Regions from separate parts of the Listeria sp. SHR_NRA_18 genome, predicted to be linked through region 1. Evidence: predicted binding sites of a transcription regulator. Region 1 holds the regulator's gene; the other holds the start of a gene.
What was found. Region 1 encodes LexA, which represses DNA repair genes until DNA is damaged. Its sites were predicted from a motif close to CGAACATATGTTCG; they were not measured.

Region 1 (4,438 bases):
CAATTCAAAATTGGCAAAGGGCAGAAGGCCGTCAAAGCTATCATCCAAAAATGATGCTCAAAGTTATTCTTTATGCGTATTCCCAAGGCGTGACCTCCGGTCGGAAAATAGCGTCTATGACGCAAGAAAATATTCCGATGATGTGGCTAGCGGGGCAACAAGCCCCAAGTTATCGCACGATTAATCGCGCCCGAATTTCTCCCCATTTTGATACGCTGTTAAAAAATATGTTTATTTCTTTTCATGCCTTTGCGCTCAAACAACAACTTATTTCAGGTGAAAAAATATATGTAGATGGAACAAAGATAGAAGCAAACGCCAACAAGTATAGCTTTGTTTGGCGAAAATCATCGGAACGGTTCCATGCAAGTCTACAAGAAAAAATAGGCACCCTTTACGAAGATATGAAGCGCCAAGTCGCATTAGATATGGAGAAAGATGAGAAAGAAGATTTTTCAATCGTGCAGTTGGAGCAATTAGATCAAGTGCTTTCTGAAACGATTGAAGCCATTGATACCAGCCTCTGTGAGGCTGATAGTGTCGAACAAAAAGCCTTAAAACAAGAGAAGCGGATGTGGACCAAACAACAAAAACAATTACAACGCGATTATTTACCAAGGCTACAAAAGTATCAGACGCATTTTCAACAATTTGGTGATCGGAATAGCTTTTCTAAAACAGATAGAGATGCGACCTTCATGCGAATGAAAGAAGATCACATGCGAAATGGACAATTAAAAGCAGGGTATAATGTTCAAATTGCCACGGAGAATCAATTTACCTTGCATTGTGCCATTTTTCAACGTCCCACAGATACGCGCTGCTTTCTTCCCTTTTTATCTTCATATGAAAAGCAATTAGGGAACCTTCCAAATTACATCGTCGCAGACGCTGGTTATGGTGGAGAAGAAAATTATAAATATCTATTAGAGGAAACCAATAGCCTGCCTATCATGCCCTATACGATGTACCGAAAAGAACAAAAACGCTCGTATAAGAAAGATAGGATGCATCGAGATCACTGGGAATACCGCGCAGCGGATGATTTTTTCATTTGCCCGAATCAGCGAAAAGTCAACTTTCAGCGGTATGCGTATCGGACAGATCGCTATGGCTACGTGCGTGATTTTAAAGTCTATGAATGCGAAGACTGTTCCGATTGTCCTTTGCGTGCAGTATGCACAACTGCTAAATCAGGACAGAATCGAAAAATTTACTATAATCCTGTTTGGGAAGAACTAAAAAGTCGAGCAAGACGAAGCCTCACATCCGAAATAACTTCTGCCATCTATCGGCAACGAAAGATAGATGTAGAACCAGTTTTTGGGCATGTGAAGGTTCTTTTGGGGTTCACTCGTTTCCGTTTACGAGGGCTTCCAAAAGTAGCGACCGAAGCCAATCTCTACTTCATGGCTAATAATATGCGAAAACTGGCACGCCTCGCGTGCCTAAATGGAAAAAATACGTATCAAAAATCTAAATGCAGATTTTTGATACGTATTTTTCTAGGTCAGAGAACCTTTTGTCTCAGATCCTTTTGTTTAGCGAATATCTCGGTACAAGCCAATGACTTTTCCTAAGATGGTAACATTTCTTAAAAGAATTGGCTCTAAAGCATCATTCTCTGGCTGTAAACGGAAATGGCTAGATTCTCTAAAGAACCTTTTGCAAGTAGCTTCGTTGTCATCCGTCATTGCGACAACGATTTCGCCATTATTAGCGGAATTCTGTTGTCTTACAATCACTTTATCACCATTAAGAATACCTGCATTAATCATACTTTCGCCATCAATTTCTAGCATAAATATCTCTGTTTCACCATTTGCCATATATTCAGGTAAAGGGAAGTATTCATCAATATTTTCAACAGCTGTAATAGGTATGCCTGCTGTCACTTTACCAATAATAGGAATATTAATAACGTTTGGTGCTGCGATATCATCTTCCAAAGATAGGATTTCAATAGCTCTAGGTTTAGTTGGATCCCGGCGAATGAGCCCTTTTCCTTCAAGTCGTGCTAGGTGACCGTGGACTGTGGAGCTAGAGGCTAAACCAACTGCTTCACCGATTTCACGCACGGAGGGTGGATAACCCTTGTCTTTTACTTCGGACTTGATAAAGTCGTAGATATCTTGTTGCCGTTTGGATAATTTCATTTGTTTCACCCCGTTCACTCTTTCATTACTTCTTTATTAATCCCAGTATATCAAAGATTTTTTAGATATGCAAACAATTGTTCGTTTTTTTATTGACATAACAGAACGAGTGTTCTATAATGAATAAAAAGCGAACGTATATTCTTTTGGAGGGATAAAGATGACTTTAAAATCTATTTGGGATCGGTATTATATTGCGATTATATTTATTATTACGTGTTTTGTTTTAGGTTTAGTATTAATGTTTGTGACAGTTAATCAGGCAAATTCTGATTATAATGAGGTCTATGTTGCTAGCGGGGATTCGATTTGGAGTTTAGCGGATGAGTACGCTGGTGATTATAAAATGAGCAAACAAGAGTTCGTAGCATGGGTCGAGAAAGAGAACCAGATAATCAACGGTAAATTGACAGCGGGTGAGACAATCACAATACCAGTTAAGAAAGGTAACACAGATATAGATCACTCTATTCAATTAGCAAATGAGTAAATAGGACACAATGCTTTAAAAACCTCTGCTTTTCATGTAAAATAGTCGTTGATAATGAACAAGAAGGGGTTTTTCGATGTTTAAAGATTTTAAAGCATTTATTTCGAAAGGAAATGCATTAGGTATGGCAATTGGTATTGTCATTGGCGCTGCGTTTACAAGTATTGTGAACTCGCTTGTAAATGATATTATCATGCCTCCATTAGGGCTACTAGTAGGTAATGTAGACTTTACGAATCTATTTATCAGCTTAAATGGGACACATTACGATACACTAAAAGCTGCTCAAACTGCCGGAGCACCAACGATAAATTACGGTTTGTTTGTCAATAATGTTATCAGTTTTCTTATTATTGCTTTCTCGGTTTTTTTGATTATTAAAGTGGTAACAAAATATATTCCACTAGAACCGAAAAAGCCTGCTACGAAAGAGTGTCCTTATTGTTTGTCTGCTATTCCAGAGAAAGCGAGTAAATGCCCACAATGTACATCGGACTTGACTCAAGATGAGGAATCAGGATTATCAGTATAATAGTAAACAAGGAGGAACATAATGTTAGAGAAAGCGAAAATAGATCGAATTAACGAATTGTCGCACAAGAAAAAAGCAGGTACGATGACTGTTGATGAGAAGCTAGAACAAGAGGCACTTCGTCAAGAGTATATCAAGTCCTTTCGAAATCAAGTTCGTGATACGATTGAGCACACGACATTCATCGATCCGAATGGTGATGATGTAACGCCTGAAAAAATAAAACGAAAACGTGACGAGCGAAATAAGCTGTGAAGGAACTGGAGGGATTGATATGTCTCTCCATTTCTTTATATTCAATCGAACATTATCGATCATTTTAATGCATTTGTAAACAATTAGATATTTTTTAGTTGTGTAATAGTCTAGAAAGGATTATTATAGAGAGTAGTGACTAAAACAAGAGAGGATGTTTCATTTGTTTGATAAAACGGATCAATTAGCAATTAATACTATTCGAACATTATCGATCGACGCAATTCAGAAAGCCAATTCTGGTCATCCAGGATTACCAATGGGGGCTGCCCCAATGGCGTATGCATTATGGTCTAAAGTACTGAAGGCCAATCCAGCTAATTCACACTGGTTTAATCGCGACCGCTTTGTTCTTTCTGCAGGCCATGGTTCTATGTTGCTTTACAGCCTGTTACACCTTAGTGGCTATAAATTAGGATTAGAGGATTTGAAGCAATTCCGTCAATGGGATAGCAAAACACCTGGTCACCCTGAGGTTCATCATACGGATGGTGTAGATGCGACAACCGGTCCACTTGGACAAGGCATCGCGATGGCTGTTGGTATGGCGATGGCAGAAAGACATTTAGAAGCAATGTATAATAAAGATGGATTCCCAGTTGTGGATCACTATACATATGCATTATGTGGTGATGGCGATTTAATGGAAGGTGTGGCATCGGAAGCTGCTTCCCTTGCTGGACATCAACAACTAGGCCGCTTGGTACTTTTATATGATTCTAATGATATTTCACTAGATGGTGATTTGGATAAATCATTTTCTGAAAGTGTAAAACAACGCTTTGAATCTTACGGTTGGGAACATTTGCTTGTTAAAGATGGCAATGATACAACTGAAATTTTAGCGGCTATCGAAAAAGCGAAACAAAATACATCGCAACCAACGATGATTGAAGTGAAAACAGTTATTGGTTTCGGTGCTCCAAACGAAGGAACAAGCAAGGTTCATGGCGCTCCACTTGGTGCGGATGGCATTAAGGCTGCAAAAGCTGTATATGGTTGGGA
Region 2 (4,438 bases), on a different contig from region 1:
ATCGAGTCGGTCATCTTATCTGCGTACATAATAACTTTACCATTCTGATTACGCGCGGCACGACCGATTGTTTGAACGAGAGAACGCTCAGAGCGAAGAAAACCTTCCTTGTCTGCATCAAGAATCGTAACTAATGAAACCTCCGGTATATCGATTCCTTCACGCAGTAAGTTGATTCCGACAAGTACATCATATACGCCTAGTCGCAAGTCTCGGATGATTTCAATCCGTTCCAACGTCTTAACTTCTGAATGCAGGTATTGTACCTTGATACCCGTTTCTTTCAAGTAATCCGTCAAATCCTCTGACATTTTTTTCGTCAGCGTCGTAATCAGGACGCGTTCATTCTTCTTAATACGCTCATTTATTTCATCTATCAAATCATCAATTTGTCCTTCGATTGGTCGAATTTCGATAATCGGATCGAGAAGACCGGTAGGACGAATGATTTGTTGAATCACATCCGGATTTAAAGCCAGTTCATACGGTCCTGGTGTCGCTGAGATGTACATAATTTGATTGACATGTTTCTCAAATTCCTCCAAGCGTAATGGACGATTATCCAACGCCGAGGGCAGCCTGAAACCATGATCTACTAGCATTTGTTTACGCGCTTGGTCCCCGTTGTACATACCTCGAATTTGCGGCATCGTGACATGGGATTCATCAATTACTATTTGGAAATCGTCTGGGAAAAAGTCTAGCAAAGTATAAGGTGTAGAACCAGCTTCTCGCAAGCCTAAATGACGTGAATAGTTCTCAACGCCTGAACAATAGCCCATCTCTTCCATCATTTCAATATCATAATTCGTACGTTGCTCCAAACGTTGCGCCTCTAGCAACTTATTGTCAGCACGCAATACTTTCAAGCGATCCTCGAGCTCCGCCTTAATATTCACGATTGCCTTCTTCATAATATCTGGGCGCGTCACAAAGTGGGATGCTGGGAAAATAGAAACGTGTTCTCGCTCCCCGATGATTTCACCCGTCAACGCATCTACTTCACGAATTCGCTCAATTTCATCACCAAAAAACTCCACACGCATACAGTGTTCATCACGGGATGCTGGGAAAATCTCTACCACATCGCCACGGACACGAAAACGACCGCGCTGGAAATCAATATCATTGCGATCATACTGTATTTCTACTAAATCGCGCAACAACTGATCGCGACTAATCTCCATTCCAGGTCGTAAGGAAACGAGCATAGCACCATATTCCTCCGGCGAACCCAAGCCATAAATACAGGAAACACTGGCTATGATAATGACATCACGCCGCTCAAACAAGGATGCTGTTGCAGAATGTCGCAATTTATCAATTTCATCGTTCACACTGGAATCCTTCTCTATGAACGTATCTGTTTGCGGTACGTAAGCTTCCGGTTGGTAGTAATCATAGTAACTCACGAAATACTCTACCGCATTATTCGGAAAAAACTCTTTGAATTCACTATATAATTGCCCTGCCAAAGTCTTATTGTGTGCAATGACGAGCGTTGGTTTATTAACTTCTTGAATCACATTAGAAACCGTAAACGTCTTCCCCGTTCCCGTTGCTCCAAGTAAGGTCTGATGTTTTATACCACTTCTAAGGCCCGCAACCAATTTCTCGATTGCTTTCGGTTGGTCCCCTTGTGGCGTATATTTCGAAACTAGTTGAAATGTATCCTTCACCTTTTTTCCTCCTTTAGCAAAACGAAAGTGAGTCTAGGCAAATCCCAGACTCATCACTTGTATTCATTTTATCATAATCTGACTAAATCCGCTAGCAAAAAGCGAACATATTTTCGCATCCGTGTAACACGAAAGGCTCCGCCGTTAAGCAAAGCCTTTTCATCATAATACGCGTCTTTTTTACGCTTCTTTATCTGCTTGACGCAACTTGCCAAGCATTCGTGTTGCTAGGAAGAACCCGATGGTCATCGAAATCGCGTCTAAACATATGAGCCACCAGGTGTTCGTGAAACCCATGCGAGCGGAAACAGCTATTAAAATCACGGTGAGTCCTAAACCTACAAAGCGTTGGTACGTCATTCGAGATAATATAATAACCAACAATCCTGGAAAAATTAACGCCGAAATTAGCTGATCCCACATAGGCTTCGCTCTCCCTCTTTTTTAACTGTCTGCTTTTAAAACGCGTGCTTTGATTTCATCTGTTAAAGCTGGTAAATCTGTTTTTTCAATCCCTTTTTCGGCGAGTAGATCTGGCAATATTTCACGTAAGAAGTACTGGACGCAGTTCATGTCGCGGAATTGGTAAATGGTTTCTAATGCCTCGCTGTAAATTTTAGTGAAGGTCGGCTCTGGGTTGCCTTTCTGGATTTCGCCGAATGATTCGTAGAGTAAATCTACTTTATCTGCCACCGCCAAAATTTGGCCTTCTAGCGTGTCGTCTTTGCCTTCTTTAAGCAACACGTGATAGATGGCTTGAAACTCTTTCGGAATCTCATTGTTAATGAAGTTTCGCGTCATCGTTTCTTCTACTTCGGATAGCATTTCGCGGAGTTCTGCGGTCGCATATTTGACGGGTGTTTTGATATCTCCAATGAACAGTTCTGGATAGTCGTGGTTCAGCGCTTTTTCATATAAGGCGCGCCAATTGACGGTTTGTCCAGCTTGCTCTTCTACATTGCCTAGAAACTGTGCAACTTGGGTGACTTTGAATGAGTGTTCCGCGACTGAGTGTTCTTGGTATTTGAACTTGCCTGGACAGCGATAAATATTCTCTAAATCTGATAAACTACGAAAATATTGATGGATTCCCATTTTGTTTCACTCCTCATTGTTCTCATTGTTCTTCTTGTTTTTTATTATCTGGATGCGTGTTTTCTACTTCACGCATAATTAACGCTGAACTAAAGCCAAGTAAGGCGATAATAGCCGCCGAATATTGTCTGAAATTGTCTGCTGCAAAAATATAGATGAGTCCCATAAAAATAAGTGTCGTCAAGATTCCCCATGTGAATAATTTGTGCCCGCGTGTGACGCCAACTTTCATAACGGAATAAATGCCGACATAGCAAACCGCTTGGATCAAAATGAATTGGACGATGGAAATGATGATGACGGATATTAGGTCATCGTTGAACATCACTGCTGCAACAGAGACGGCGAGTAGAGCTATGATGCCTAAAATAACGATAATTTTTTTGCTATTAGATAGTTGCTTCATGTTCTTCCCCCAAATGGCTTTCTTTTTTTACTAGTATAACGAGGATACGTGTTGATAGCAACCTAAAACACTTGATGGTATGCGGTTTATCGGTTTATTTCAAGAAAAACAAGAAGCATTGCTACTCCTTGTTTTTGCTTGCTTATTTGATTTCTTTTTCGACTTTACTTCGGAATAAGATGGAGAGTCCAAAGATGGTTACGACGATGGTAGCGCCCATATCTGCCATGATTGCCATCCATAGAGTTAGATAGCCTGTTAGCGCGAGTAGGAGCGCCACGATTTTGAGGCCTAACGCGAAGGCGATATTGAATCCTACGACGAACCTTACTTTTTTAGCAATTTTTACGGTGATTGGTAATTTGCCTAAATGGTCTTGCATGAGTACGATATCTGCTACTTCAATCGCGCTGTCTGTTCCTTTCCCCATCGCGATGCCGAGGTCTGCGGTTGCAAGGGCTGGGGAGTCGTTGATGCCATCGCCAACCATTGCAATACTGCCGTTTTGGGCTTGAAGGTCGCCGATTTTTGTCAGCTTATCTTCTGGTAGCAAACTGGCGTAGTAGTGGTCGATGCCGATTTCTTTTGCTACTTTTTCAGCGGTTTTTTCGTGGTCGCCAGTTAGCATGATGATATTGGTCATACCTGCTTGATGGAGCTGGGTCACGAGTTGCTTGCTCTCTTTGCGCAAAGCATCTTGAATACCAAACATGCCGAGAATCGCGGTTTCTGATGCGGTAATAACGACCGTATAGCCTGCTTCTTTCAATGCGTTAACGTCTGTTCTAGCCGCGTCTGTCCAACTCGATTCTGGGATTTGTTGCTCATTGCCCAAGAAATATTGCTTGCCCTCGAATGTGCCGATGAGTCCTTTTCCGCCGACCGTTGTTAAATTGTCCATTTCTGCATCAACCGCACCGATGCGAGCGATGATTGCTGCTGCGATTGGATGCCCTGAGCTCTGTTCCATCATACTGGAAATTCGGAAAAAGTTCGCTTCATCATACACGATTTCTTTTTCGACAGCTGGTTTTCCTTCTGTCAGTGTGCCCGTTTTATCAAACGCGATTTGTTTCGTTTTAGCGAGTTGCTCTAGGAAAACGCCGCCTTTGATCAAAACACCATTCTTGGCACTGCGCGTAATGCCAGATACAATCGCGACTGGCGAGGAAAGGATTAGCGCGCACGGACAGCCGATAATTAATACTGCGAGTCCTTCGTAAACCCAGTGACCCCAAGCTCCTCCGAAGAAAAGTGG

Region 2: the regulator LexA is predicted to act here: its motif matches at 1,782-1,795, upstream of uvrB (excinuclease ABC subunit UvrB).

The regions. Positions count from the first base shown of each region.
Region 1 covers NZ_QPKR01000001.1:458,218-462,655, reverse strand. The annotation lists gene DUK53_RS02310 (IS1182 family transposase) at 1-1,580, shown strand, start outside; gene lexA (transcriptional repressor LexA) at 1,542-2,156, opposite strand; gene yneA (cell division suppressor protein YneA) at 2,317-2,646, shown strand; gene mscL (large conductance mechanosensitive channel protein MscL) at 2,723-3,178, shown strand; gene DUK53_RS02290 (DUF896 domain-containing protein) at 3,200-3,433, shown strand; gene tkt (transketolase) at 3,597-4,438, shown strand, end outside.
Region 2 covers NZ_QPKR01000008.1:177,151-181,588, reverse strand. The annotation lists gene uvrB (excinuclease ABC subunit UvrB) at 1-1,679, opposite strand, end outside; gene DUK53_RS12885 (CsbA family protein) at 1,860-2,102, opposite strand; gene DUK53_RS12880 (HD domain-containing protein) at 2,124-2,774, opposite strand; gene DUK53_RS12875 (hypothetical protein) at 2,797-3,180, opposite strand; gene DUK53_RS12870 (heavy metal translocating P-type ATPase) at 3,323-4,438, opposite strand, start outside.